3 regions of the Levilactobacillus sp. FUA 3915 genome follow, and region 1 is predicted to be linked to each of the others. Evidence: riboswitches for the same ligand, from Rfam matches in the RefSeq annotation. Region 1 holds a riboswitch; each other region holds the start of a gene.

Evidence for each region. Region 1 has a riboswitch for thiamine pyrophosphate ahead of thiM (hydroxyethylthiazole kinase). Riboswitches for the same ligand answer to the same signal wherever they lie in the genome.
Region 2: it holds a riboswitch for thiamine pyrophosphate, as region 1 does, so the genes downstream of both, thiW (energy coupling factor transporter S component ThiW) here and thiM (hydroxyethylthiazole kinase) in region 1, are expected to answer to the same signal.
Region 3: it holds a riboswitch for thiamine pyrophosphate, as region 1 does, so the genes downstream of both, ACEPST_RS09240 (ECF transporter S component) here and thiM (hydroxyethylthiazole kinase) in region 1, are expected to answer to the same signal.

The regions. Positions count from the first base shown of each region.
Region 1 covers NZ_CP168704.1:1,511,008-1,521,233, forward strand. The annotation lists gene ACEPST_RS07110 (hypothetical protein) at 603-1,052, opposite strand; gene rlmD (23S rRNA (uracil(1939)-C(5))-methyltransferase RlmD) at 1,530-3,086, opposite strand; gene ACEPST_RS07120 (ABC transporter ATP-binding protein) at 3,326-3,973, shown strand; gene ACEPST_RS07125 (ABC transporter permease) at 3,974-4,732, shown strand; gene ACEPST_RS07130 (oxidoreductase) at 5,613-6,443, shown strand; TPP riboswitch at 6,491-6,595, shown strand; gene thiM (hydroxyethylthiazole kinase) at 6,802-7,590, shown strand; gene thiD (bifunctional hydroxymethylpyrimidine kinase/phosphomethylpyrimidine kinase) at 7,921-8,736, shown strand; gene thiE (thiamine phosphate synthase) at 8,736-9,383, shown strand; gene ACEPST_RS07150 (Y-family DNA polymerase) at 10,080-10,226, shown strand, end outside.
Region 2 covers NZ_CP168704.1:984,644-994,869, reverse strand. The annotation lists gene ACEPST_RS04840 (sensor histidine kinase) at 1-248, shown strand, start outside; gene ACEPST_RS04835 (response regulator) at 241-894, shown strand; gene ACEPST_RS04830 (hypothetical protein) at 1,704-2,507, opposite strand; TPP riboswitch at 2,639-2,737, shown strand; gene thiW (energy coupling factor transporter S component ThiW) at 2,810-3,319, shown strand; gene ACEPST_RS04820 (filamentation induced by cAMP protein fic) at 3,392-4,054, opposite strand; gene ACEPST_RS04815 (IS256 family transposase) at 4,167-5,339, opposite strand; gene ACEPST_RS04810 (hypothetical protein) at 5,673-6,152, opposite strand; gene ACEPST_RS04805 (MFS transporter) at 6,270-7,454, shown strand; gene ACEPST_RS04800 (TetR/AcrR family transcriptional regulator) at 7,920-8,429, shown strand; gene ACEPST_RS04795 (ABC transporter permease) at 8,441-9,502, shown strand; gene ACEPST_RS04790 (ABC transporter ATP-binding protein) at 9,506-10,177, shown strand.
Region 3 covers NZ_CP168704.1:1,986,424-1,996,649, reverse strand. The annotation lists gene ACEPST_RS09285 (PTS transporter subunit EIIC) at 1-298, opposite strand, end outside; gene ACEPST_RS09280 (HAD-IIB family hydrolase) at 381-1,196, opposite strand; gene ACEPST_RS09275 (DUF2087 domain-containing protein) at 1,436-2,188, shown strand; gene ACEPST_RS09270 (GIY-YIG nuclease family protein) at 2,192-2,521, shown strand; gene ACEPST_RS09265 (chloramphenicol acetyltransferase) at 2,533-3,201, shown strand; gene ACEPST_RS09260 (HigA family addiction module antitoxin) at 3,246-3,509, opposite strand; gene ACEPST_RS09255 (helix-turn-helix transcriptional regulator) at 3,534-3,719, opposite strand; gene ACEPST_RS09250 (serine hydrolase) at 4,293-5,465, opposite strand; gene ACEPST_RS09245 (D-alanyl-D-alanine carboxypeptidase family protein) at 6,090-7,262, opposite strand; TPP riboswitch at 7,484-7,573, shown strand; gene ACEPST_RS09240 (ECF transporter S component) at 7,660-8,220, shown strand; gene ACEPST_RS09235 (ABC transporter ATP-binding protein) at 8,782-10,191, shown strand; gene ACEPST_RS09230 (energy-coupling factor transporter transmembrane component T family protein) at 10,188-10,226, shown strand, end outside.

The sequences.
Region 1 (10,226 bases):
ACTCATGGTATACTGAACGCAACAAAGGCGAGGGTGTTAGAGCACCCCCGCCAATGGCAGAGTCGTTATTCACGACCAACAGTTTTATAAACGAACAAAGAATCGTCCTAACTGTGGAAGTTGAGAGGACGATTTTTTATTTGTCTGGGTGTTTAAATCGGCGCCACGTCTTTTGCAACTTAACGATAGCCTTAACGAGGCTCGTCAATCGATGCACCAACAGAGTGCAGAGCGATATCAAAACAACGCCAAAAGCGACTAGGTCAAGTAACGTGACAGCTATCCAAGACAAGGCAACCTCCTTTCGTTTGGTATGGTGAAACGTTCTTACAACTCACGTCATAAGCCCCAGTCCCTTACAATTAGATTTGCCGGTCGTCATTAACTTCTCTACAAAACTCAGTGTACCAGAGTTGTGACGAATAACCGCCTAAAAGCCCTCCATATCAGCATTTAAATGGTTTGTTATAACGGATTTTGTATTTCCGCGTTTAACGTCTAAAACAATAATCATCTGCACCAAAAAAGGATTGATTCAGCCATCAAAGCTGAGTCAATCCTTTTCGTTTACGTAAAATTTAGCAACCGAATCCCTAAGCCGCTTACTCTTTGGGTTGGGACCAGTAATGGGTCCGCGTTAAGAGGTCGCGTGACCGCTCATCTGCTGGGCGGAAACCGCGGTTGAATAGGTGTTTGAAGTACATCAAGTTGTAGAGTGACCCCCACACCAGTCCAAAGAACAGGGTGAAGGAGGAGTTGATGATTACGGCAAACTGGTTGGCAGTCGTGGTCATCGACAGGAGCATGAACGCGCCCAACTCGACCCCGAGAATACAGAGGAAGTTATACCAGTCCGCCCGAAAAATGCTGGGGAGGGGACTGAAGAAGAACATCGTCCACGAGAAACCAACCTTGGCGATCCGCATATTCCCCGTCTCAGGGTTAACGACGGTCGCATAGTTTGGGGGTAACGGCAGTCCTTGAGGGCCGTCACCATTTTGATTGTTTTGATCATCGTCATCGTCGTTAAAGCCCTTGAAAGGATCTTGCATGTCATTTGCCAACTTTCTAAAAATTCGATAGGTATCATTGATTGGGTGTTTGTCCAAACATCGGGTGGTACTAGTAATCCAATTAATCCGTTAAGCGGATAGTAGATTGCTGGTTAACTCAAACCATAATTACGCACAAGGACACGTGGAAAATAATCCGGAACGTCCTCAACCAGCGTGAGCCGCACAGGTAGTGAAAGTATCACGATCCCATGTGAGTGACCAGAGGCGGGTCAACCTGACCAGCTGTGTCGGTGGTCTTGGCTGAGGTTCTTACTCAGCCTAGAGCACGGGACGACCTTGGATACTCGCGATTCTTAGCGAGGTTTCAAGTCGAGACCCCAGACCGCTCCACAGGCTGGAGCCGGTCCCCGCAGCAGGGCTGGTTGAACCCGCCGCCGGGAACGGAACGGTTCAGGACTCCCAACCGATGTTTAACTAAAAGTCTAACACGAAAAGTGCATGCTGCCTATTAATCTATTGACGGCGACTTAGTTTGACGACCGCTTCGCACCGGGCCGTTTGGGGCATCATGTCCACGGACTGGATGTAATCAACCTGGTAATCGCTGGTTAATTTGACCAGGTCCTTGGCCAAGGTCGAGGGGTTGCAGGAAATGTAGACGAATTTTTCGGGGCGCACGCCGAGGATGGTATCGATCAGCGTGTCGTCCAGACCGGTGCGGGGTGGATCGACCACGATTGCGTCCGGCCGGAAGCCAGCCATCAGCCATTTTGGCAACAGCTCTTCGGCGGTCCCGACTTCGTAATGGGCGTTGGTAATGCCGTTAGCGGCCGCGTTGGCGTTGGCATCGTCGACGGCTTCGGGGATGACATCCATCCCGCGAACCTCTTCGGCCACGTCGGCTAAGGACAGGCCAATCGTTCCGATACCGGAGTAGGCATCGACCACGGTTTCACCCGGTTGGAGGTCCAGGGCCTTCTTGGCCTCACCGTAGAGAACTTCCATCTGGCTCGGATTCAACTGTAGAAACGCACGAGCGGATAGCTTGAAAGATAAGCCGTCTAATTTTTCGGTAATCGCGTCGTTGCCGGCCAAATGCTTGGTCTCGTCGCCCCAGACCAGTGAGGTCTTGCCGGGGTTGACGTTTTGCATGACGGAGGTCACTTGGGGCAGTTCCGCAGCGATGCGGTCCAGCAATTCGTGCTTGCGAGGCAGCTTCTGGGAATTGGTGATGATGGTCAGTTGGACGTCGTCGGTGTGTGCGGCGGCCCGGACGACCAGCGTTTTCACGATGCCAGAGCCGGCTTCTTCGTCGTAGATGGGCATGTCCAGGTCTTGGAGCATGGCCACGACGGCGCGCATGACGGTCATGGTCGCAGGCATTTGCACGGAGCAGGTCTCGAGGTCGACTAAATCATGGCTGCGTTCGGCGTACAGTCCGGCTTCGATTTTGCCATCGGCGTTGCGCCGAACCTGGAATTGGGCCTTGTTGCGGTAGCCGTAAGGGTCGGTCATGCCGAGCGTTGGCCGAAGATCGTAGCTGTGGAAACCTTGGGGTTGGTAGCGTTCCAGGGATTGGGCCACGATGTCGCGTTTGAAGGCTAATTGTTCGGGATAAGCTAAATGTTCCAGTTCGAAGCCACCGACCTCATCGGCGTAGCTGTCGCGGGGTTCAACCCGGTTGGGGCTGGCGAGACGAATCCGGTGGACCTTGCCGCGTAAGTAGCGGTTTGCCACGTTGGTGACCTCGACGACGGCCTCTTCACCGGTCAGGGCGCCAGGTACGAAGACGGTCATCCGCTTGTAGTAGCCGATTCCCTCGCCGTTGATGCCCATGCGCTTGATGGTCAGTGGAAAACGTTGGCCAACTTCGACCTCAACGCTGGGCGCTTCCCGTTCCTGGCGCCGGCGGTCGTTGTAGCCGCGGTCGTGGCGGTTGTCCCCGCGTTGGTCGCGGTAGCTGTGCCGGTCATTGCGGTTACGGTCGTTGCCCCGCCGGTCTTGCCGGTCGTTATGGGCGTGGCGGTTATAATTGTTGCCACGGTGATTATTGGATTCAAAGTTTGGCATATTTTCTCCTATATAAAACTTCAGTCATAAAGTGTCAGACACTTACCGATTAACACGGTCCTAAACATTATACCAAACTTTAGCAGTCGCCGGGCCGTGGCCGGTTCGGAAATTAGTGGTGGTGGGAACCCACTAAGTCCCTGGTGACGATTCGAAAAATTGTGGAGTCGTTTCCATAGTGAAAGGGCCGGCGTTTGGGTACAATTGGTGAGAACCTGATAAATGAGGAGGGATGGCTCGTGAGTTTGATTGAGTTGCAAAATGTGGGCTACCAGGTAGACGATACGCCCATCCTACAAGAGATTAACCTGTCCATCGATGCCCAGGAGTGGGTGACGCTGTCGGGACCGTCCGGCGGGGGTAAGTCCACGCTGGTGCGGCTCATCGCGTCGTTGTTGAGCCCGACCAGTGGGACGCTGCTATTTGATGGCCAATCGGTTGAAGATTATGACCCCATCGCGTACCGGCGGCGGGTCTCGTATAGCTTTCAACAGCCGACTCTGTTTGGCCAAACGGTGCGTGACAACCTGAGTTTTCCGTATCAAATTCGCCAGTTGCCGTTTGACGAGGAGCGGGCCGTTAGCGGACTGGAATACGTGGGCTTGCGCGCCAGTGACCTGGACAAGGGCGTCAACGACCTGTCCGGTGGGCAACGACAACGGGTGGCCCTGTTGCGCAACGTGATGATCTACCCGGAAGTTTTGATTTTAGACGAGGTGACAGCTGGGCTGGACGCCGATAACAAGGCGTTTGTCTGGTCCTTGGTCGAGCATTTTAACCAGGATGACAACCTGACCATCATCGCCATCACGCATGACCAAGCGGAAATCGATGCGGCCAAACGGCTGGTGACGATTGAGAACGGCCGCATCGTGGGAGGTGCCTAAATGAATTTAGCAGTGAATAATCAATCCTTGATGTTGGCGTTGGGGCTGGTCGTGATTGCCCTAGCAATCGGCTGGAAGGAAAAACTCGGCATCGACCGCGACATGATTATCGGGGTCGTGCGCGCCGTGATCCAACTGTTTGTGGTCGGCTATTTATTAAAATACGTTTTTCGCCTGAATAATATTTGGCTAACGGCAATTTTGATTTTGATTATCATTTTCAACGCGGGCTACAATGCGAAACAGCGGAGTAATGGGATTCCCAACGCCTTACCGATTTCAATTGGCGCCATTCTCATCAGTACCAGCGTGACGCTAGGCGTATTGATGTTGGCCGGCGCCATCAAGTTCATCCCGAGCCAGATGATTCCCATTTCGGGGATGATTGCCTCCAACTCGATGGTCGCAATTGGCCTGTGCTACCGCAACCTCAACGCCCAGTTCAGACAGGAGCGGCAGGCCGTGCTGGAAAAATTAGCGTTGGGTGCGGACCTGAAGGATGCTTCTAAGGAAATTCTCCGTGACAGCATCAAGACCGGCATGCAGCCAACGATTGATTCCGCCAAGACCGTGGGTATCGTGAGTTTGCCGGGGATGATGTCCGGTCTGATCTTCGCGGGCGTCGACCCGGTCCGGGCGATTAAATATCAGATCATGGTGACGTTCATGCTGATGTCGGCGACTAGCATTGGGTCGGTGCTGGCGTGCTACTGGGCCTACCGCGGCTTCTACAATGACCGGAAGCAGTTAACGGTTTAGTTTGGTCGTTGGTGGCGCCTTCCGGGTGCTGAAAAATAGGCCGGAACGCTGTGGGCAGGACGCCCGAAGCCTGAGGGGCGGTCTTCAGGCTCGCTTTGAGCCTCCAAGGGCGAGTCTCAAAGTCGCCATTTTCTGAGGAGAACACTCAGAAAATCCCCCGGCTGAGCCCATTTTTCAGCACCCTGCAGGCTGACATGGTGAGCGTCGTTAACTGCTTGCGGTTATGGTTTCATTGGCTGGTGTGTGGTGGATTTCGTGATAGTAGTTGGTTTTACCTAAACGAGAATAAACTAGTCGTTGCTGAAACGAGAGTGAATTTGGGACTAGAAGGCTTTTCTCTGTGAAACCGGCTGTTTTGTCTTAACTATTGGAGAAATCGGTCCGAGATTCAGAACGATTCACCTGGTGTTTCGGACGATACTTCCTAAGTAACGGGTAACCGATTTGTCCGACCCAATCTATTTTCCCAATAATCCAAGAAAACATGTCAGATTAATTGCAATCGCTTACTTAAACTGGCTATTCTAAAGACAAGTAGCTAAGATAACGGACTATCTAATGGTGATGGTCGCTCGAACTAGTTCAAAGTAGACTGACAAATAATAGAAGAACGAAGAAAAAAGACAAACGAGGCGTGGTTCTGGGGTTGGGACTGGAACCGGAGGCGTGGTGGGTACAGAGACCTGTGACAGTGGTGTTAGTCGGCGTTTTTGAGCCGGGGCCGACCTTGGAAACTCGCGAACTTTAGCGAGGTTTCAAGGCGAACCCGAAGACCGTACTTTGGCTTCGGGTGTGCCCCACAGGCGGGAGTACCCACCAAAGCCGCAGGTGGAAGTGCCAACCCCAGAACCCAGGACCAAACCCAGAGGAGGGTTATTTTATGAGAAAAGTGGCTTTAGTGACTGGTGCCTCATCCGGCATCGGCAATGCGATTGCCCGCAGCCTGCACCGTAACGGCGTGATCGTTTACGCCGGTGCGCGGCGGGTCAACCGAATGAATGATTTAGACGATTTGGGCATCACCACGTTGGCATTAGATGTGACGGACCCCATTAGCGTGGAAAACGTGGTCGACCGCATCGTGAGCGAAACCGGGCGGGTCGATATTTTAGTGAACAACGCCGGTTATGGCCTGATGGGGGCGCTCGAAGACGTTCCCATGGACCAAGCTCGTGACCAATTTGACGTGAACTTATTTGGGGCGGCGCGGTTGATTCAGTCCGTTCTGCCAATGATGCGGCAACAGCATAGCGGTCGGATCATTAACATTACCTCGGTGGACGGCAAGGTGGCGCAACCACTGGCTAGTTGGTACGTGGCGTCCAAATTTGCGCTCGAAGGCCTTTCCGATGCGTTGCGGCTGGAACTGAAGCCGTTGGGCATTGACACGGTGGTCATCGAACCCGGGGCCATCCAATCCGAGTGGGCCGACATTGCGGCGACCCATCTGCGGGAGACTTCGGCGCAGGGCCCATACCAGGAGACGGCGGACCGGGCGGCGGCCATTTTAAGCGCGGTCAAACGGTTCTCCAGCAAGCCACAGGTGATTGCCAGACTAGTCGACCGGGCGGCGTTATCCCGGCGGCCGAAGACGCGGTACCATGCCGGCTCCGGCAGTCAAATTTTGGTCGCGCGGCGGTTCTTGTCGGACAAGACGATTGACCGGTTGTGGCGGGTCATTGGTGAAGCAGCACAACGAATTACCCACTAATACGAGTGACGTTGCCCTGTTGTGGAAACCTGTTATACTTAACTTAACTAGAACACTAGGGGTGTCCACGACTGGGCTGAGATGCGGGTGACCGCGATCCCTTGGAACCTGTCAAGTTCAGACTTGCGGAGGGAATGTGTCGTGGCACCCAGACGGGCCACCAGTTCACCTCGATGTGAGCCGGTGACCCTTTTTATTTGGCCTATCAGTTAGTTAACCACCGGACCGATGCGGGTTAAGAAGTCATCAAATAACTTGACTACCTGGTATTCTAGACCTAACTAGTGGCTGAAATATCAGCCCGGAGCATCAACCGATCACAGGTAAAGTCAGCGGCGTTAATCAAGGGAGGACAATCATGAAAGTTACCTTGTTAGATGAATTGCGAGCTAAGAACCCCATTGTTTTCAACGTTTCCAACTTCGTCACCGTCCAGGACGTGGCCAACGGTATCAACGCGATTGGCGCGTCGCCCATCATGTCCGAGGAAGTGGCGGAGGCCGACGAAATGGTTGGGCTCGCTGGGGCCGTTTGCCTGAATTTGGGAGCGGTTACCTCTACCCAAATCACGCAGATTCGGGCGGTCGGGCAGTCGGCTAACCGGCAACAGCGGCCACTGGTCATCGATCCAGTGGCGGTTGGCGCCGTGAAATACCGGATGCAGATGGCGACCGGCCTCCTGAATGATTTTCACCCGGACGTGATTCGCGGTAATGCCGGTGAAATTGCGGCGCTGGCAGGCATTGACTGGCAGGCCAAGGGCATCGATGCGGGTGAGGGCACTGGTGATATCGAAGCCATCGCCAAGGCCTGCGCTCAGAAATTAGCGTGCGTGGTCATCCTGTCCGGCCCAACCGACGTCATCACCGACGGCACCCAGGCGGTCAAGGTCAAAAACGGCACGTCCTTGTTCCAGGTCCACGTGGGGTCTGGCGACATGCTGTCGAGCATCGTGGCGGCTTTCTGCGCGGTCACGGACGATTACTATGAAGCAGCGCAAACGGCCTGCCTGGTCTTCGCGGCCACGGGCCAACTGGTCCACGACGCCACGCCAAACCTGGGTGCGGGCACGTTCATCATGAAACTCCTAGACGCCCTGCAAACGACTACGGTTGCGGACATTGAGGGCATCGCCGACTTTGCGTAAAAGAACCAGGGATTCACAAGTACCACAGAAAAAGCATTGAGTGGCTAAAGCCATGAGGGTGGCAAACATCAAGAAGTAAAACCAAGCAAAGACTGGCTGTTCGGGCTCGGCTTGTGTCAGCCGGAGGGATAATGAAAATGGGCTCAGCAGTGGGATTTCCTGATGAAATCAGGAAATGGCGTCTTTGAAACGCGGGCTTGGCGGTTCAAAGCGAGTCCGGAGACCGCACTTAGGCTCCGGGCGTCCTCCCCACCGCGTTCCGGCCCAATTTTCATTATCCCGGAGGCGACTGCGAGCTGGAACCCGGACAGATGAAGGGATGAAGGTAGTATGGCAAATGAATTTCCACAAACCTTGACGATTGCGGGGACCGACAGCGGCGGCGGTGCCGGCGTCATGGCGGATTTAAAAACGATGCAGGAACGGAACGTTTTCGCAACGGCCGTGATTGTCGCGGTGACCGCGCAAAACACGTTGGGGGTGCAGGACTTTATGGCGCTGCCGCAGAAATTGATCGATGAACAATTTGCGTCCCTGGCGGCGGACCTGAAGATTCGAGCCTGCAAGACCGGGATGTTAGCGGATGCCGAGCACGTGCACGGCGTCGTTGAAAATTTGAAAAAGTACAATTTTGGTCCCTTAACGGTTGACCCCGTGATGATTGCCAAGGGCGGCGCGGCCCTGTTGGCAGACGACGCGGTCGCCACGGTGCGCGATGAACTCGTGCCATTGGCAGACGTGTTGACGCCCAACTTACCGGAGGCCGAACGCTTGACTGGCACGGCCATCACCGATAGCCAGGGGATGGAACGTGCGGCGGTGGCCTTGCAGGACCTCGGCGCCAAGAACGTCATCATCAAAGGTGGTCACGAGGCCACGCCGGAACAGGCGAGTGATTTTGTCTTGTTAGAAGACGGTCGGTCATTTTGGCTGACAGCGCCACGGGTGGATACGGTCCGGACGCACGGAACGGGCGACACGCTATCGTCGTGCATCACCGCCGAACTCGCCAAGGGCAAGGATTTTGAATCGGCTATTCGAATCGGTAAAGATTACGTGACGGCGGCCATCGCGAATCCCATCGCGGTCGGCAATGGTCACGGCCCACTGAATCATTGGGCATACAATCAAGGAGGCGCTGAGTAATGTCAGTAACGTTTGAACCAGGCCTATTGCGGGCCTACTTTGTGGCGGGGAGCCAGGACGTTCCCGGTCAAGATTTACGTCAGGTGTTGGCGACCATGTTAGACGCCGGCATCACGGCCTTTCAGTTTCGGGACAAGGGCAACAGCCAGCTGACCGAGGAACAACGGTTGGCGTTGGGCAGCGATTTGCGAGTCCAGTGTCACGACGCCAACATTCCCTTTATCGTGGATGATGATGTGGAACTGGCACTGCTGCTAAACGCGGACGGTATCCACGTGGGCCAAAGCGACCAGAAAATTCAGAGTGTGATCAAGGAAGTGGCCGACCGGGATATGTTTATCGGCCTGTCCTGCAACACGGCCAAGCAGGTCGCAGCGGCGAATAAATTGCGGGGCATCGACTACATCGGCAGCGGCCCCATTTACCCAACGGTGTCAAAGGACGACGCCGACCCAGCCATGGGCGTCGAGGGGTTGCAAAAATTGGTTGAGCAAGCCAACGTGCCCATCGTGGCCATTGGCGGCGTGACGGTTGCCTCATTGCCAGCCATCGCCAAGAGCGGGGCTGCCGGCGTGGCAGTCATCACGCTACTGACGCGTAGCGTGAACCCAGCCGCAGACGTGCAAGCGATGCGCCAAGCCTTTTAAATTAAATAGAAGCAAAGGAAGCACCACGGAACGTGTCCTAAAGGACTGCCGTGGTGCTTTTTCACGCAACTAATCGATTGTGGGCGAAAAGGTTCAAATTGGTAAGCGCATACAGTTGGACAGAACCGACTAGTTGTAACAGACAAATTAAATCGTTAAAATCACGAAAAAAACAGGATCGATTTCACCGTGTTTAAGTGCGGCAAACCAATCCTGTTTTAAAAGTTGAGGAAGCTAGTTGACTAGGGCTAACTTCACAAGTACATTCTAACACGACTCGCAAATAAAAGCTATCAAAAATGAATGAAATAACAGAATGTTGGTTAAGTAAATGAATGATGGTTGCAAGATGGTGAGCCGCTTGCGTAGTTTACGGAGTGCCACATATTATTAAAAAATTGGTAACTACTCATAACCGCTAATCATGGGATAAGTGAAATGAGCTGATGCCTGAGCGGGTTCTCAGTCGATTAATCGCAAAAAAATTGGCCAGGATTCGATAATTTTCCCTTGCAAATCAGAACAAGTGTTCGTATAATGAGAACAGCAAGTTGTTAAGCACTTGTTTACGTTAGTTGGATAGGAAAGACCTGGCCCAGATAGTTTGTGCTTAACGTGGTCAGATAACGGTTGAGGCTAGTATCTGTCTCAGGAGACTGGGTAACGCAAAAGCCTAAACCAAGGGAGGCATGTGCCATGGATTACTCGCAGGAACCACACGGATTGTTTTTCATGATTGATAATAAGTCCTTTTACGCCAGCGTCGAGAGCGTTGAGCGGGGACTGAATCCGCTGAAATCAGTCATCATTGTGATGTCGGAGGCAGACAACACGGGGAGTGGC
Region 2 (10,226 bases), 530 kb from region 1:
AGGAGATTATGCTCTTATTGGTTGAGCATAACCACTTTATTACCCTCCAAATTATTGATGACGGGGACGGGTTCGATGTGGCTAAACATTCCCAATTTAACGGCCACTCCCTAGGCTTGAGCGATATGCACGAACGCATCAAGTCATTGAGTGGGATTTTCCAGTTGGAATCTACGCCGGGCGTGGGGACCACGGTGTCGGTTAAGTTTCCAGTCTGCACGAGTAAGGGGAGCCTTCAACATGTATAAAGTCTTAGTAGCGGACGACCACGCAATCGTGCGGTCGGGCCTGAAAGCTATCGTGGATGATCAGCCGGATTACCAAGTCGTCGCGGAGGCGGCCAATGGTAATGATACTTTTGTGCGCGCCGGTCAGGGCGATATTGATATGATTATCATGGATTTGAGCATGCCGCCGGGTGAAAGTGGCCTGGTGACGACCAAACGGATTCACAGCCAGTACCCGAAAATTTGGATTTTAATTTTATCGATGCACGGCGAAGAGGATTATGTGGACCAGGCCATTAAGAACGGCGCGTCTGGTTATGTCCTGAAGAGTTCGCCGGATAGCGAAATCATCAATGCCATCACGACCATTGTGAACGGCCGGCATTACGTGGATGAGAACGTAATCTTGCTGAAGTCAGACATCAAGAATATCCTCACGGACGTGAACAAGACCAATCTGTGGGGCCACAGTCCGTTGTCCAAACGGGAGCGGGAAGTCATGCCGCTGGTGGCTTTGGGGTACTCCAACAAGGAAGTGGCGGCTAAGCTGAATATCACGACCAAGACGGTGGAGGCGCATAAGGCTAGTATTATGCGGAAATTGGATTTGACGTCGCACGTCGAGCTAGTCCGCTACGCCATCCACCACAAGTTAATCGAGTTCTAAACTGGCGCCTCCGGGCTGGTGAAAACTGGGCCTGGTCGCTGTGGGGACTGTCCGTTCCCGCCGGTGGGTTCAAAACACCCTGCTGTGGGGCCGGTTCCAGCCTGAGGGGCGGGCTTCCACCTCAACTTTGAGCCGAAGAGCGGTCTCAAAGGTTGTCCCGTGGGCTAGGCTGGGAGAATACCCCAGCCAAGACCACCGACACAGCCGGGCATTTTGACCCGCCTCTGGTCACTGACATTGCTCACAGCTAGGCCCAGTTTTACCATCCCTGCGGCTGGCACGGGTTTAGAACTGAAACTTGTGGTTATGGTCAAGGTGTTGGTTGTGGTTTGGTAGGATTGGACAGAATAATATTCTAAAATAACTATCTATGTAAAAAGCGCGTTCAGGTTTGAGCCTGAGCACGCTTTAATTTTTAGGACGATTCCGAATCAAGTATCTGATGATCCTGTAAATGCTCTCGCCGATAAGGGATACAAACCAGAGACTAAAGTAAATGCCGCTGAGTATTGAGGCGATTAGGCTTAAGATGTTCAGCTTGATTGCTACCAGCTCTAATATGGCAAAAGGGATAAAGAGTGCGTTTAGCAGCTTAAACCATTTAGAGTAGGTGTCAAAAATGTTAACTGGTTTCATGTAAACGGCCTCCACTCCGGCTATCGCTACGAAGAGTATAGACCTAGATTAGTGGTGGATGCTGATTTGCTGAAGTTTACGTCAATAAGGTTAGAATCTTTTACAAACGTAAAGGCCCTGAGAAATTTTCTCGGGGCCTTTGTGTTTGTGTCATGTGTGTGTTTAGTTAGTCATCATTCGTAAAGATACAGCGTGAAGGAAATCTGGCCATTTGTCAGATTACCGCTCGCCGTTGGGTATAAAACGTAGGTCGTATCGTGGTTGGCAACTAGTGCCTTCTCGACGCTGGCGACGATTTTGAGGCCCAGTTGGCCCTTGCCCATCGTTTCCAATTTGGCGTTGTGATGCTGGGGGTCAATCGCCGCTGCTAGATTTGTGATAGCTGGGAGATTGACCGTCGTAATTTTCTCGGCGTCTAAGTTCTTGATCCGCACAAGCTGGATGACGGCGGCCATGGACATTTGGTCGGGCGTCAGGTGATTAGACATGTAGTAATCGTACATCATTGCGAGGTGGTTATTGTTTTCGTAACCATCCTTTTGTAACTGCTTAATGACAAAAAGATTGAGCTGATTCTGGTCAGTAGTGTTCAGGGCCGTTGATAGGCTGAGTCCATCGGTAGCGAGCACTTGCTTGCGGTAAGTCCCGGACTTTAGAAAGCCGTGCCAGACCCAACCCGCAGTCCGTTTGTTCTTACTGACCACGTAGTAGTAACGGGCCACGTGCGTGCCGTGCTGGAGTAGCGCCGTCTTTTGGGCGACCCAGGTCGTGTGCGGAAAGTATTTCGTATTATGTAATTTGGCCGTGTGCTGTTGATTCCACAAATAGTGCGTCTGAGTATCCCGGTTATGGTAGTAGGATGGCCGCGACAGGCTGTAGCTGTCGGTCGTCACGTACTGGCTCGCGTGCGCGGCAGTAGGCCATATTAGAATGGCAGACAGTGTTAAAACAGTTAAGATAACGATCTTTTTGAACATATAATCCCCTCCACTGCCTAGTATACCAGTCTGCCGTTTGATGTGAGAGATAATCCAATTAACGTTCAATCAGTCCAGCATATTATGAGTTGCTTTTGAATTTTACACCCGGTATAGTCGGGATTAACTGAAAAAGACACTAGGGGTGCCAGTCGGCTGAGATGGACACGTGCCAATCCCTTTGAACCTGTTGAGCTAAGACTCGCGTAGGAAAGAGGTCGGTCTGCTGGAAATGCCAGGGGAGCCGTCGTCGTGGGGAACGGGGACTTTTTTGGTAAATTTGCAGTAGGAGTGTGACGAGGATGTCCAAGAAAGTGTATCCGATAACGCTGACCGCCATGTTGGTGGCGTTGGCCGTGATTGGTGGGAGTGTGTTTTCCTTTACGATTGGGGTCGCCAAGGTTGCCCCGGTTCAGCATTTGATCGACGTGGTCTCTGGCGTTTTGTTGGGACCGTGGTGGGCTTTGGCGCAGGCATTTTTGACCTCGGTGATTCGCAATATCATGGGGACTGGCACAGTGTTGGCCTTTCCTGGCAGTATGATTGGCGCGTTTCTTAGCGGCTGGCTCTTCCAGAAAACGGGGAAGCTCCTAGCCGGCGTCTGCGGGGAACTACTGGGGTCGGGCGTGATTGGTGCCTTCGTGGCCTATCCCATGGCCGCTTGGTTGATGGGGACGACCGGGGCCGTCTGGCTGTTTCTACCCAGTTTCTTCATGAGCGCCTTGGTCGGGGTTATCTTGGCTTACGCGCTCTTGAAGAGCATGTGGTCGACCGTGATTGCACCACGATTGGATAAGCTTCAGGGCAAGTAAATGGGTGCAAAAAAGAGTCTGGGACAGACAAAACCCCAGACTCGATTTTTGTGTCCCCACTCTTGCCGTATCTTAAGCTAAATCGAGTCCGTGAATGCAATTAGCGTACAACCAGTCTTTCAGTTGTCGACCGTCATTAGTTTCGTAAAATGGCGCTAACAACTCGTTAAAGGTTTCCAATTGCTGTTCGTTGACGGTGATGATACCGACACCCATGGGAATAGCTAGATAGTTGATGGTCAAGAATGCTGTACGCTTATTTCCGTCCCAGTAAAACTGATTACGCATCATCAACAGCAATAGATCCAGCAAGCATTCAGTCTGTGTTTTGTCTTGCGCTAAAGTTACGTTGATCAGCTCCGGAACTTGGTCTGCAACTGGAATGTCTGGGACGTATTCCGTATCATCTAACGTAACATTGACTGTACGGATATGACCGTGGTCAAGCGAATCAGCTTGGGCGACCAAGCGATTGATCTCATTGCTGATAGCCAGTGAATAGGGGGCCTGATTGTCGATAGCGAATTGCCAACCGCGTTTTAAATTAACGATAGTGGTGATGTCGTCCGTTGAGATGCCAGACACTGACATCCCTTCAACAATGGTCCGCGTCTGAGGTAACGTGGCATGCGTGCCTTCAAACTTGGAAGTCGCGTAGATCAAGTTGACCAGGTTCTTTTTAGCAAAGAACTGCGCTTGTTGCTTAGTCATTTTAAATTTATCTGTAAATTGCATGGTGTCACCTCCTGTAAGGCGTACTCGTATAGTAATATTAGCATAGTTAGGCCCGGGTTTGGGAGTGTCAAATTTTTTGTGTAAATGGAAGTCCTCTCCCATTAGCTAGCTTCTAATACATGGATTCTAACGTATCTTGAATTTGCTTGAAACCTCGATGCGTTCGCTCAAAATTTTGGCCGTTGTAGTCACGAATAACTGTGACCAGAACGCGTTCTAGTGCTGGTTCATTTGGAAATTGTTCTTTCTTCTTTGTCTGCCGTTTTAGCTTCTTGTTGAATGATTCAATGAGATTTGTGCTGTAGATGCTACTGCGTATCGCAGCTGGAAAAGTGAAACAGGTCAAGAGATGAGGATTATTTTCTAGCTTGCCCGTTACTTTTGGATACGCCTTTTGCCACTTGTCTATGAAGTCAGCTAAGGCCTGTTTTGCGTCGTCCATGGTAGCTGCTTGATGGATCAGTTTGAAGTCGTTAAGGACCTCTTGTCGGTCCTTAGTTCGAACGTGAGCTTCAATGTTCCGACTGACGTGGATCAGGCACTGCTGGAGCTTAGCCTTAGGGAAGTGGTCACCAATTGTGTTGGTAAGGCCGACTAAGCCATCGGCCACGAATAAGAGGACTTCTTTTACACCACGCTGCTGAATGTCCACGAGAAGCTCTTCCCAAACGGTACTGGATTCAGTTGGAGCGACTTGGTATGCTAGGACCTCTTTCATACCATTTGGTCGAATGCCAATGGCGATATGCACGGCTTCTTTAGCCACTGAGTCCCGGCGCAGAGGTAAGTATGTTGCGTCCACATAAATGACTGCGTAACGACTCGCTAGAGGGCGCGTCTTGAAGGCGTTGACCTGTTGGTCAACGACCTTCGTGAGGTTTGAAACCGTTTGTGGTGTGTAATGAGCACCATACATTTTCTCAATCAAATCCGCGATCTCACTAGTGGTAATCCCTTTTTCGTAGAGCTGGACAACCGTGGCTTCTAAACCATCCGTTTGGCGTTGATAGCTTGGAATAGTTTGCGTATTAAAGGCGCCATTTCGGTCGCGTGGAACCTCCAAGTTTAGTTCCCCATACTTAGTTTTAAAGGTTCGCAGATAATGCCCATTGCGTGAATTGCCGCTGTTAAAGCCTTGGCGGTCGTAGGGTTCATAACCGAGGAACGATGAAAGTTCCTCGTGCATTAAATCATTGATGGCCGTTTCCAAATGTTGCCGAAAAACTTCGTCCAAATCTTGCTTTTGTGCTAGTGCTGCCATAATTTCTTTGTTAAACTGAGTCATGGGGAAAGCCTCCTATGTCCTATGAAGTGAGTGTGGTTGCTAACTATCATAAGGGAGAGGCTTTCCCTTTTCAATTGCTTATTTTTCTATTTACACATAATTATTTAAACACTCCCGGGTTTTAACTGCTAGGCCTGGTTGAAACTAGGCATAGGTCTTGAGTCTACGTATTCATAATCTCTTTTTGGGGGGTTCAGCGCCTTAAGAATAGCAGGGATTGTCTTCTCTGTGTATACATAAGATTCAAAAAAGGACTGTTCCGAGAAATCATCGATTTCTCGGAACAGTCCTTTTCAATACGTGAGTTAGGAGTTTTGTCCCAGGCGCTTTCGCTTACTTGCGGGTCAAAACGCTGACACTTAATTTTGGTTTATATTGCAGTTGATAGGTGTGGCCGGCGTGCGACTTAAAGGCTTTTCCGGTCTTACGTGTCCCGTACTTTTGTAGCTTCAACGTCTTCCCCTGACGCTGGAGTTTGGTGTAGGCCCACGTTTTTTCAACGCTGTCGTAGGACCGCAAGTGGTAGGCTTGACCAACTTTCTTGTAGGCCAGGCGATTGCCGCCATAGTCGTGCGTACCGTAGTCGTACATCACGTACAACCACTTGGGAATCAAGATCATCGCGTTGTTCGTAATCTCAGTGGTGTCGTGGCCCATGTGCTGCACGCGTGGCTTGGCGTACCAGACACCGCGCAACTGTTTCGGTGTGCCGGGCGTCCATTTGGTTTTGGCCTGAGCCTGCGCCATGGTGGCTTCCCCGCAACCGAGCGCTAGCCCCAAGACAACGATGGTTCCTGTTATAAATTTATTCATAAATAATCCCCTCCGATACCGCCTATTATACCAGAGTGACTGATTAACCGGGAATATGAGGGATGGTGGCCTTTTCCGCGTAAAAGTCTTAAACTTTTACGTAGGAGGTTTTGCGGAGTGAAAGAGCAAGTAACGTTGTCAAAAAAGACCATCTTGTTGATGGCAGTCGTGACGGGGGTCATTGTGGCCAACCTGAACTTTATTCAACCGATTGAAAATTTAATTGCAGCGGACTTCAACCTGTCCAAGGCGGTCGTCGGCACGCTGGCGATGGTCACGCAGCTGGGATACGCCTTTGGCCTGTTACTAATCGTGCCACTGGGGGACATTTTCGACCGATATCGGTTGATTCAATTCATGATGGTATTATCTATTCTTTCCTTATTATTAGCACATTGGGCGCCGAACGCCGGCGTCTTTGCGGTCGCCACGGGATTAGTCGGCATCACCTCGGTGGCACCTCAGATCATCATCCCGTATGCCGGGTACTTGGCGCCGGGACTCCAACGGGGAAAGGTCTTGGGCATCGTTTTGAGCGGCCTATTGACGGGGATTCTCCTGTCGCGGTCCTTTAGCGGATTGCTAGGGAGCATCATGCCCTGGCAGGATATCTACCTGGTAGCGGCGGCCATTGACCTGGTTTTTCTGGTCATCGTGCATTTCCAGTTTCCCCACGACGAACGGGGCCATCAGTATTTGAAATACTGGCCGGTCATTCGCACGCTACCCAAGTTATTTGCGAGTCAAAAACCGTTACGCGGCGCGGCCATCAATGGCTTTTGCCTGTTTGGTATGTCCAACGTCCTGTGGTCCACACTAGCCTTTTACCTCGCTGCGCAGTATCACCTGGGCAGTAGCGTGGCCGGATTGCTCGGCCTGTTAGGAATTGCGGGAGTGTTAGCCGCTCCCATGATTGGGACGTTAGTCGATCAGCGGTCACCGCGGTTGACGGTCAGCCTGGGGATGGTCTTCTCTGGCGTCGCGTTCCTGATTTTCTGGTTGGCCGGCCACTGGCTGCTGGGCCTCATCGTGGGGATTGTTCTCCTCGACTTGGGCACCCAATTCAGTCAGGTGTCCTGCCAGGCCATCGTGCAGTCCTTGAATCGCCAACAGAGTAGTCGGAACAACTCCGTCTTCATGTTCAGTTATTTTTTGGGCGGGTCGATTGGGACCTTGTCCGCCACCTGGGCATGGAGTCACGCCGGTTGGCTGGGTGTTTGCTTGGTGGCTTTGGTGTTCCTGGTCATTGCAGTGGCGGGCCACTTCGTGATTGGCGAGCCGCAAAAATTAGCCACCGACTAACTTGAATTGGCGGGGGAAACTTTCGTTGTTGGGTATCGCCTCCGGGATGGTGAAAATGGGCCGTGACGCTGTGGGCGCGCGTCTGGAGCCGAAGGGCGGTCTCCAGACTTACTTTGAGCCGCTGAGAAACGCGTCTCAAAGATAGCAGTTGCCTAAGCGGGAAACCCGCTAAGGCAACTCCCACGGCTTGGCCCATTTTCACCATCCCTGCGGCTGACACGGGTTTAGCCCCGCCATCAAGTTGGTCTGGCTAATTTAGGCGAGCCCCACTCACTAATTGGTGTGTTGGGTGTCTGAAATTATTTAGTGGTGGATTTTAACTTACAATAGAAGTGTTAGAACTCGGCGAAACCTAGCCGAGTTCTTTTTTTTACAACAAAGTTGACACCGTGTCACCCACATGGTATGCTGATGCTCGTAATAAAGTGACATGATGTCACTTTTAACTTGAAAGGAGTCGTTTACATGCCTTCCACAACTTTTAAAAATTTAAATGCTAAAAAACAGGCGCGCGTGATGGCGGCCTTGCTAACAGAATTTTCTAATCATAGCTTAGCCGACGCACAGGTTGCGCGGATCGTGACGGCTGCCGGGATTGCCCGGGGGGCGTTTTATAAATACTTTGATGACCTGACGGATGCCTACCAAACCGTGTATCACGAGGCCTTGGCCGCCGTTCACCGGGACGTTGAGACGACGCCGAGTGGGGTGTTTACGCCGGCGACGTACTACAATGCCGTGGTGGCCTTCGTGGATCAGTTCACCAATAGTCAATACGATGAGTTGATTCGCCGGCACTACAGTGAGAATGAAAGTCTGTTGCCCGACCATCCGGTTCCCGTGACTTTACCGGCGGCGGATTGGTCGGCGATGGTGCTGAGTCACGCGACCATCAAAGAAATTATGTTACGACCAGCTAACCGGGATGCGGCGTTGACGCGCTTCCAGCAAGCCCTACAGTTACTGGCAGAATAGGAGGCACCACCATGTTTTTAGCACTCAAGGAGATTCGCCACGAGAAGCTGCGTTACGGGTTGATCGTCGGGATGGTCGTCCTGATCAGCTACCTGGTCTTCGTGTTGAGCGGGCTGGCATACGGCCTGGCTCAACAAAACACGCAGGCGATTGCGACCTGGGACGCCCAGAAAATTGCGGTGACCAGTGATGCCAACGATAGCCTGGCACAGTCACTGATGACCAAGCAGACGGCCAATAAAGTGACCCTGACCAGCCACGAGGCCTACATCGGCCAGACCGGGGTGGTCGCCAAGGCCAAGGGCCAACCCAAGTTATCCGCGCAGTTCTTAGGGATCAACCGCGACGAATTTATTTATCGCAAGCTGACCGTGACGAGCGGCCACAAACCAACCACGGCCCGGCAAATTTTGGTCGACGATAGCTTCAAGACTAACGGTTACCATCTTGGTGACAAGGTGAGTCTCGGCGCCACCGGCGGAAAATTTAAAATTGTTGGGTTCACCCACAACGCCAAGCTGAGCGTGGCCCCGGTCGTTTACGGGACGTTAGGGACCTGGCGGACGTTGAGCCACGTCACCAGTGATTTCAAGGCCGGCGGTATCGTGTCGAACCGGTCTGATTTTAAGCCCAAGACCAGCGACCTGAAGACGCTCACCATGAGCCAGTTCATTAACAAGTTACCGGGTTATTCGGCGCAGAACACGACCTTTACCTTTATGATTGCCTTCTTGATGGTGATTGCGATGGTCGTGATTGCCGTGTTCCTATATATTTTAACCATGCAAAAGTTACCCAACTATGCGGTTTTACGGGCGCAGGGGATTCCGGCAAAAGTTTTGGTCACGACGACCATCAGTCAAGCGCTGATCCTGGTCGTTGGGGGTCTGGTTATCGGGGCTGCCTTGACCGCGGCTACGGTGCTGGTCCTGCCAGCCGGGTTGCCGATGAGCTTTAACCTGCCGCTACTTGCCGGTGTGACCGGGGGAATTCTCCTGACCGGTGTGCTGGGCGCCTTGATTCCCGTTCGGATTATTTTACACGTTGACCCCGTCAGCGTGATTGGAGGTTAAACCATGCCAGCATTGACATTAGCACACGTAAGTAAGCAATTTGGGCACGACACCAACCAGGTCACCGTCTTAAAGGACGTGAACTTCGAGGCGGAGGCCGGCCAGGTCAGTCTGGTGATTGGGCCTTCGGGTTCCGGGAAGAGTACATTTTTGACGATTGCGGGCGGCATTCAAACGCCCACAGCCGGTGAGGTTCACGTGCAGGACCAGTCGCTTCTACAATTGGCTGGGAAGGCGCGGGATGCCCTGCGGTTAAACAAGATTGGCTTCATTTTGCAGGCCTACAACCTGATTCCGTATCTGTCGGTCCAGGACCAATTTACGCTGGTCGACCGGGTCAAGCCCCACGGCAATTTGACGGCGGCACAACTGGCCAATCTGTTAGACCAACTCGGTATTGCCAACCTGACGAAGCAGTATCCGGGCGAACTTTCTGGGGGCCAAACGCAACGGGTTGCCATTGCGCGGGCGCTTTACCAGAATCCCGACATCATTTTAGCGGACGAACCCACGGCGGCCCTCGACAGTGACCGGGTCAAGGTGGTCGGGCAACTGCTCCACGACCTGGCCAAGCAGCACAACAAGGCCATCGTGGTCGTGACCCATGATTTGCGGCTCCAGGAGTTTGCGGATAAGACTTACGCGATTATGGATGGGCGGATGACCCTCGATTAAAAATATTTTTATAAAAAGGTAGTGGGATTTTGTGCGAAGATACGCAAAA
Region 3 (10,226 bases), 480 kb from region 1:
AGCTCACGGCAAACGCCATCAGGATGGCCGCCAGTCCCAGCGTCCCCGCACTGATCAAGCGGAGATATTGCCGCAACACCTTGAGCTGGAGCACCCAGGTCGCCACGTGTAAGGTCTGATAAAAATACCCGGTCCGTTGCAGCCAGGCCTGGTCAACAAAATCTGCCAAACTGCCCAATAGAATAATGGGAAAAATCAGCCGCAACGCTTGGCGAATCGCCGCGACCTGTCGATTGCGCTGACACTTGACCTCCAACGCAACCAGTGCCGTCCCCAAACGGCTCGTTGTGATTTGCACGTCACTCACCCCCACTGCGGTCATTGTATGCCGGCAGCGGGTCGTTTGCTGCAACTGGACATTCGGTTAGAACGCGAGCAACTCAAACTAGCCAGCGCGCAATCTGATTCAAGACGGCCCCCTCATCGTTGGTGTCAGGCGTTTGCTGGCGACTCGTCCGTAAGACCTCTGGCGCCGCGTTGGCCACGGCAAATCCTTGGCCCACCAGCTCGAGCATAGCGGCATCGTTGCCGGAGTCGCCAAAGGCCGCCATCTGGGCGGACCCGATTTGCCAGGTGTCCCCTAAATACTGTAGGGCCGCGGCCTTGTTGACGCCCGGAAGCGTCACGTTCATGCCGCCTAGGCCACTGCTGGTTGCCCGCAGGTTCCCCACGAAACGTTGATTGAAGGCGGCAACTTGGGGCGCGATGTCGGTCTTCAGCCAGGTCAAATCTAATTTCAAAATGCCATCGGCAACGGTCGTTAACTGATCCACGTGCGTCAGGCTGGGGTAGAAGGCCTGCGATTCCTTGAAGCGCTCGCTGTCGACCGGCAACTGCGTGTAGGCTTTCTTCCAGCCGCAAGCAATCACGAAACAGTCTGCCATCACGGGCGTTCGACTGATCCAGGTGGTCGCCACCTGCCACAACGTCGTGGGAATCGCAGCACACTTGAGCACCTGCCCCGTGGCCGTCGTGATCAGCGCGCCGTCCTCGACTACGTAGGTAATGGCCGCGCGATTCTTCAACGGCGCAAAGAGGCCCTGCGCATGGTCGAGCGGGTCCCCCGTCGCTACCACAAAGTGAACCCGTCGTTGGGCCATCACCGCCAGCTGTGTGTCAAACCGGTGCGCATCGTAGCGTCCGCTGTTATCTAAAAATGTGCCATCTAAGTCCGTCGCTATCAACCTTGGTGTCACGCCACCCATCTCCCCTTCTGGTAAAGCTAACTTGCACCCATCATACCTGGCCGCAAGCCGCTTCGCAACGATGTTTGCTTACAAATATAATGATATTAACTGGCTAAGTGCTGAAGCGTTTGCCAGGCTTAGCGTAACAGTCGTTTTATTTATTTGTTTATTGTGGGTATACGTTTTTTAAATAAATGTTGACAGTTTTGGTAAACATCTGTACACTAAGACCCATTGGAGGCATCATCATGAATTTACAAGACCTTTCCCTCACCGAAATTGAACAGGGATGGCACCAAACCACCACGGCATACGTCTGCAACTACTGTCAGGCCAGCTTTGCCACCGATCAGGTCTTCCCGGTCGCGGACAAATTCTACCAGGCAGCCCAAATGATTCAACAGCACGTCGCCCAGGAGCACCCGGATGCCGTCCACCTGTTGATCAACGATGCTAGTAAGTACAACACCCTAACCGCCAAGCAACGCGAGCTCTTGGCCGCCTTTAGTACCGGGCAAAAGGACGCCGAGATTGCCACCGCGACTGGCGTGGCCGCCGCGACCATTCGCCACCAGAAGTTTACCTTCCGGGAGAAGGCCAAGCAGGCCAAGCTGTACCTCGCCATTTACGACCAGGTCTTCAACCAACCGGCCGTGGCCGACAGTCTGGTCCGCTTCCCCAATCAGGCTGGCACGGAGGACGACCGCTTTGCCATGACGACTACCGAGTACCAGCAGCTCGTCACCAAGTTCTTCCAGTCGACCGATCCGCTGCAGCTGACACGGTGGCCCAAGCACCAGAAGGCGATTCTAGCTGTGCTCAAACGCATTACCAGCACGATTTCCCCAGACCAACACTTCACCGAGGCTGGCCTCAACGACCTGCTTCGGCCCATTTATCCGGATTATCCGCTGATTCGCCGTTACCTGGTCGATTACGACTTCTTCGAACGCACCACCGACGGCAGCGACTACTGGCGGAATCCCAGTTACAAGGAGTAACCCATGAACAAAAAAGACTTGATTCAACAGTACAAAGCCACGCCCACCTTCTACGGCGTGATTCAAATCAAAAATGACCAGACCGGACAAATCTTTATCGACGTCGCCCCCAACCTCCACAACCGGTGGGGCTACTACCAAACCAACCTGAACGGCAACTTCTACCACGACACGCCACTCCAAGCGGATTGGAACGCGCTAGGCGCCGACCAGTTCAGTTACAGCGTACTCTGGAAGAAGGACGCTACCGACGTCGACCATCTTCGCCAAAAACTGCGTGACCTCAAAGCCGAGTGGCTCGACAAGCTACACCCGGCCTATAACCAACACTAAAAGGAGTTTCCATGAACCCATTAAACACGACAACCACCCCCATCGACCCAGCTACCTGGTCGCGGCGGGAATACTTTTACTATTTCACCAAAATGATGCCGACCGGCTTTACCGTGAACGCCGACCTCGACGTGACGGCCACCAAGGATTGGCTCGCCGCCCGCGATTTGAAATTCAATCCGGCGTACCTCTACCTGGTCTCCCGGGTAATTACCGAGATGCCCGAGTTCCGGGTGAGTCGGACAGAAGACGGCCAACTGGTGCGCTACGAGGTGCTCCACCCAAGCTACTCCGTCATGCACACCGACCACACCATCTCCAGTCTCTGGACGGCCTACGACGCCAGCTTCACCCAGTTTTACCAAAACTACCTGGCAGATCAAACCCAATATGGCGACCTGCACACGCCGATGGCCAAGGCGCCCCAGAGTGCCAACACCTACATGATTGGCAGCATCCCCTGGACACACTTCACCAGCTACACGCCGCTGCCCTTCACGCCATTGAACACGTTCTTCCCGGTCATCCAGGCTGGCAAGTTCGTCAACGAAAGCGACCACTGGCAAATGCCCCTCTCCGTGACCATCCACCACGCGGTCGCGGACGGCTACCACGTGAGTCAGTTCTTCACGAAATTACAAAATGCGTTCGATCACCCAGAAACTTGGTTGGTCGACTAATGAAAAGACCGCCCACGGATTTCTCGTGAGCGGCCTTTTTGTGCCTATTGTTCAGCTAAAGCTTGATGGTAATTCTGATCGTACCGAAGCCAAAACGCAGCGGGCACATCGAAGACTTGTGTCAGTGCGCTGGCAAACTCGGGCGTGATTCGCGTATGACCGGCCAACACTTGCCGGACATAAGCGACGGATACCCCCGTCTTTTCAGCCAAGTCCGCTGGCGTGATTTGTAACAGGTCGATGGATTCTTGTAAGGTTTCCCCCGGAGCTATTGGCACGGGGAATCTGTAGGTTTCTCGGTTAGTCATTGTCTGGCACCCTTTCCTTCAGCGCTAATTTCTGCACAAACGCCGGGGTAAGCCTAATCGTCCCGCCAGCACAGCCGTTACGTACGAAACCGAGGTGCCCGTTCGTGGGGCTAACTGTGCTGGAGAGATACCCAGCAGGTCAATGGCCTCTTGCAAGGAGCCCCCTGGCGCTACTGGCTCGGTGAATTCATGTTGATATCGTTCGATCATCTAATCGCTCACTTCCTGTAGTTGGTCCCATCATACCGGGACCACCGGTGAAAAGATAGCAAACGCCCCAACAACCAGATCACCCCAACACTAGTTGGATAGAAAAATAAAAACGCCATCCCATTGTTTCAGGACGACGCTTAGTAATTAGTCAGTTTAAAAGACAATCAATCTGATTAGCCGCCACAGAGACAGGGTGACACTTAATCGGGCTCAACCCGTATCAGCCGCAGAGCTGGGAAAACCGGGCCAGCCGTGGAAGTGACCAGTGACGATCCAAGGTGACGGGAACGGATACCCCCATCCCAGTAACCAGTCACCTCTCACGACGCAGAACGACACAATCCTGGGCTAAACCAGTGTCAGCCGCAGGGCTGGTGAAAATGGGCTCAGCCGTGGGAGTTGCCTTAGCGGGTTCCCCGCTTAGGCAACTGCTATCTTTGAGACGCGCTTCTTAGCGGCTCAAAGTAAGCCCGAAGACCGCCTTTCGGCTTCGGGCGTGCGCCCACAGCGCCACGGCCCATTTTCACCAGCCCGGAGGCGCTGTCCACAAACACAAGTTTAACCCCCAGATTAAGCTTTCATGCTGCTGTAGCTGTAGGCTTGCTTCATCAGGGATTGCGTTTCCGTGAACTCATTAATATCATGCAGCACCACGGTAATCACCCGGTGCTTGCCAGCCTGTTGACCAGTCCCCACGAAGCAGTACCCAGCCAGCGGCGTGTACCCGGTCTTCAAGCCATCAACGTTCAATGACGCCTTGTAGTATTTCCGACCAGACAGCATGTTGTTATAATTGTAGCAGAGTTGGCCATCAACGGTCTTTGACCCAACCGCGCCGTCGGTCAAAATTTGGGGGTAGTCTTGGATCAGGTGCCGCGCAATCAGCGCCACATCCTTGGCGGAGACCATGTTGGCATTGGCTGTCCCGTAGGCGTAACCAAAGGCCTTCAAGTCACTGTTTTCCAGACCGGAAGCCGAGACGAAACTGGCCTTACCCAGGTTCCAGCTCTTGGCTTGCGCGTTCATCTGTTGAATGAACTTAGCATTGCTACCGGCAACCCATTCGCCCAAAGCGATTGCCGCGTTGTTGGAAGAATCCAGCAAGGCCGCGTCATACAGCTCTCTGACGGTGTAAGTGTGCCCCGTTTGGAACACAAAACCGCCGCAGGCAGAACTCTTGCTCATGGCAATCAGGCCCTTGCTACTGGTGTCGACGACCTGGTTCCAAGTAGATGCGTTGCCGTCAACCTTTTGTAAGACCAGGTACAGCGTCATCAATTTAGAAACGGACGCGATGGGCCGCGCCGTGTTGGCACTCTTGGACCAGACGGCCTTACCCGTCGTGTAGTCCATGGCAATAGCGTTCTTGGCGTATTTCAGACCGAATGGCGCCTTTCCTTTGGTCAGGTAGCCGTGCCAGATCCAGCCCTTCACGGAACCAGACTTGTTGGCCACATAATAGTAAATCCCCTTAGAATTACCGTGCTTCAAGGTTGCCTTCTGGGTGGCGTACCAAGTCGTGTTGGGGTAACTCTTCAGCGAAGCAATCTTACGATTATGCGCCTGATTATAAATGGCCCCTGCCGTGCTCTTCTTGTGGTAAGCCGTCTTGGTCATGGTCGCCGTCGACACCGTAGAATAAACGGCCGCATCGGCAGTCACCTGCAAGCTCAGCCCGGCACCCAGCGTCAATACAAACATTAACGCCAGCACCAGCCACTTGGTTTTTCCTGATTTCATCATATGTAGACCTCTCCTCATTAAAAACTTTATATAAGTCACCCTAACACGATAAACGCCGTTCCCACAAGGATTCCGGCCCATCTGTAACTTACTTGTTGGGGACGTAACTTTACCGTAATCCACAAGTTGGTGGCTAAATAACTAGGATGGTTAACGATTGTGGACTCTTCAGTAGACACAATTCAAGCCACGAAAAAGGTCCTACCAAGAAAACTCTCAGTAGGACCTTTTCAAAACAATTTTATGGCTATTACGTGAATCTGACCAACCACAACACAACCCCAGCAGTCAGCCACCTCCACGAAGCAAAACAACCAATCCTGCGGGCTAAACCAGTGTCAGCCGCAGGGCTGGGAAAACTGGGCCGGTCGTGGGAGTGACCAGAGGCGAGCCAAGGTGACCGGCTGTGTCGATGGTCTTAGCTGAGGTTTCTCACTCAGCTTAGAGCATGGGACAGCCTTTGAGACCGCCCCTCAGGCTCAAAGTTGAGGTGGAAGCCCGCTTCTCAGGCTGGAACCGACCCCACAGCAGGGTGCCTTGAGCTCGCCGCCGGGAACGGACGCGACCAGGCCCAGTTTTCACCAGCCCGGAGGCGCTGTCCACAACACAAATTTAAACCCAGGATTAGTTGTTCATGCTGCTGAGGCGGTAGGCGTGATCCATCAAGGACTTCGTCTCCGTGAACTCGTTCTCATCATGCAACACAACGGTGATCACACGTTGCTTACCCTTCTTCTGACCGGTACCCACGAAGCAGTACCCAGCCAGCGGCGTGTAACCCGTCTTCAACCCATCGACCTTCAGTGAGGCGCGGTAGTACTTCCGCCCCTTCAACAGGTTGTTGTAGTTGTGGCAGACCTGACCGTTGACCTTCATCGAGCCAATCTTGCCATCCTTTAAGATACGGGGGTAGCTGGTGATCAGGTGCCGGGCAATAATGGCAACGTCCTTAGCGGAAACCTTGTTGGCGTTGGCCTTACCGTAGCCGTAACCGAACCGCCGCAGGTCGCTGTTTTCCAGACCGGAAGCTGAAACGAAGTGGGCCTTACCCAATTTCCAGGACTTGGCTTGGGCGTTCATCTTCTTGATAAACTTGCCGTTACTGCCGCTGACCCATTTGCCCAGCGCGATAGCGGAGTTGTTGGACGAATCCAGGAATGCCGCGTAGTACAGTTGCTTGACGGTGTAGCTATGATTCAATTTGAAATGGAAGCCCCCACAGTCGGCACTCCGGCTCATGGAAACCAAGCCACGGCTGGTAATCTTGACCTTGTGATTCCAGTTGCTGGTCTTGCCATCAACCTTCTTCAAAGCCAGATATAACGTCATTAATTTAGAAACGGACGCGATGGGCCGTGCGGTGTTGGCGTTCTTGGACCAAACGACCTTCCCCGTCTTGGCGTTCATGGCAACCGCCGCCTTGGCCTTGGTCAAGACAAATGGCGCCTTCCCCTTCTTCAGGTAGCCGTGCCAAACCCAGCCCTTCACACTATTCTTGCTGTTCTTGACGTAGAAATAAACGCCGGTCGACTTGCCATGCTTCAGCGTCGCCTGCTTCGTGGCGTACCACGTCGTGTGCGGGTGGGTCGTTAGGTTGCTGACCTTACGGGTGTGGGCTTTGTTATAAATGGCTCCCTTGGCATGTTTCTTGTGGTAGGCCGTCTTCTTAATGGTTTTCGTGCTGACCGTTTTGTAGGCTGAAGCAGCGTTGGCAGGCACGACAGCGCTGATAGTGCCGCCGACCGTTAAGGCCACGGCAAACGCCATCAGGCCGCGTTTCATATGTAAATTTCTCATGAGTTAAATCCTTCCTATCGTATAATAATTAAGATAACCAACTATTAGAATAGCACTCTTGCCCCGCAACGGATAGCCCGATTAACCGCTTTAGACGTGAAATATCCCGGTCGTAACGAAATTGTAAAAAACGTTTCCATCCTGAATAAATCAACGACTAGGCACGATTATTTTGGGCAATGGTTGCATTTACCCAGCAAATTAGTTACGCTAGAGTCAATCAAATACGACTGGGGTGCCTCACGGCTGAGATCAAACCCATTGAACCTGCTCTGGTTAATACCAGCGAAGGGATGCGTACTTTTATGCTGTCAATGAACCCCACTAAGCACTTTCTTAGTGGGGATTTTTTTCACAATAGACTCCCCTGTCAAAAAATTCTAGGAGGCATCGGGTTATGAAGGCTTGGCATATTAGAGATATTATTTTGGTCACAATTTTAGCAATTTTTATGGGGGTTATTTTCTGGGTCATTAATCCCGTTTACACGTTATTGGCAGCGGCCCTCGCCCCATTTGGGCTCCAACCCCTGGCTAACGAAATTTTGCTGGGTGTCTGGGTCATGGCGGGTCCCCTGGCCGGCTTTATCATCCGGATTCCAGGGGCGGCCACGCTGGGCGAATTTCTCGGCGCCGTTGTGGAAATGTTCCTGGGCGGCATCTGGGGCGCTAGCACGCTGATTTCCGGCGCCGTGCAAGGACTGGGCGCTGAAATTGGCTTCGCCGCCATGCGCTACAAGAAATACAATTGGGTCACGCTGGTTCTGACCGCGCTGACCACCACGATTGTCACCTTCGCCTGGGACCTGGTCCGCAGTGGGTACTCCGCTTACCACTTTGGTTTCCTGATTCTCCTGTTCGCGGTCCGTTTCTGCTCGGTCTTCCTCTTCGGTGGCGTCTTAACCAAGCTGATCACCAACCTACTAGCCCGCGCGCACGTCTTACCAAACGTCAAATAACGGTTGATTTTACCATGCGCTTTACCGGGAAAAGAAAATTGACCGGAACGCTGGGGGCAGGACGGCTTAAACCTCGGCTGAGCCAATTTTCTTTTCCCTCACGGCCGGCACTGTCTGCACCCCAATCAATCATTCTTGAACAATTTTCTCATCCTATTATCCATCCAATCTCTGACCGCACCAAGGGTCAAAGATTACCCAACCGAACACAAGCTTAACAGCTTCGATACCAAATTAATCACAGCTAACTCACGACCACCCACCACAAGGTGAAGGTGGCCCTGAATCCCGTAACCACCAACGTTGCTGGTTACCGCCGTATCAGCCGTGAGGTCGGTGAAAATGGACTCAGCCGTGAGAATTCTCTTAGCGGGGACCTTGCCGCTTAGAGAATTGGCATCTTTGAGACGCGGTTTTCGCGGCTCAAAGTGAGCCCGAAGACCGCTCCTCAGGCTTCGGGTGTCCGCCCACAGCGTCACGGTCCATTTTCACCGACCGGCAAGGCGACTCCCACGCGTACCCGTAACCCAGCAACATCATTGTAGAATTGGAGGAATCATTGTGGCCACCGTAGCGGTTCATTCACTGACATTTACCTATCCCAAACGTTCCCGGCCCGTCCTCGATGACCTGAACGTCACGTTTCCCAGTGGCAAGTTTTCCCTATTAACCGGGGTCTCCGGTGGCGGCAAGTCGACGCTGCTCAAGCTGATTGCGGGGCTCACCCCGCTGCCAACCGCTGGCAGTATCACCTTTAACGACCAGCCACTGGCCGACATTGCCCCAACCAAGCGGGCCGCCACCGTCGCCATGCTCTTCCAGGAACCCAGCACGCAATTCACCATGGACACGGTGAAAAACGAGTTGCGGTTCGCCCTGGAAAACCAGTGCATTGACCCGGCTGACATCCCCGCCAAAATCACCGCCGCCCTCGATTTCATCGGCATCACCGATTTACAAGACCGGCTACTGATGCAGCTGTCCGGTGGTGAACAACAGAAGGTGGCCCTCGCCATCATCGTGGCCATGGACAGCGACGTCATTTTGCTGGACGAACCCTTCGCCAGCATCGACCCGCCAACGCGGCTGGCCCTGCTCGAAAAGCTTGTCGCCCTGTGTACCAAGCGCGGCAAGACCATCATCCTCGCCGATCACGACCTCAGCAATTACGACCGCTGGGTGGACCATCTGGCCGTGCTGGATATGGGGAAGCTGACCCTCTTGTCGCCAGCAGATACGCAGGCCCGGTTCGCGGCGTTTACCCCCGATAAGCTTCAGCTGACTCACGTCACTTTACCGGGTGAACTGCCCATCAGTCTGCAGGGCACGCAACTGCGCCTGGGACACGGTGAGCGTGAACTATTGGCACCGCAAGATCTGGCGCTATTTGCCCATCAAGCGACCCTGATCACCGGCCCCAATGGGAGTGGCAAATCCACCCTCTTTCGGGCGCTGGTCCGCCTTGGCAAATACCAAGGACGCCTGACCTACGACGGGACCGACATTCAAAAGCTCCCCCGCAAGCAGTACGCGCGGTCCGTGGGCCTCATGTTCCAGGCGGCCAGCTCGCAATTTCTCAACGTGACCGTGGCCGAGGAACTCGCACTCTCCCGCAAATTTGGCAACCGCGACTACTTCACGGCCGAACGGGTCCAAGACCTCTTAACGCAACTCAACCTGGCCGAGCACACCGAGCAGATCATCTACTCGCTCAGTAGCGGCCAGCAAAAGAAGCTCCAATTACTCTGCATGCTGATCATGGCACCCGCGGTTCTCCTCCTCGACGAACCGCTAAAGGGCCTGGACTTCGCGTCGATTCAAGTGGTCATGCACATTCTCACCACCGTTCAGCGCGACCTTCACCTGACCCTAATCATGATCAGCCACCAACTCAGCGGCCTGGACGACCTCATCACCTTACACCTCGCCCTGGCCGACCACCATCTCACCTACAAGGGGGCCCCAGCATGAATCCGAGTTTAAAATTAGCGCTCGTCATCCTGATT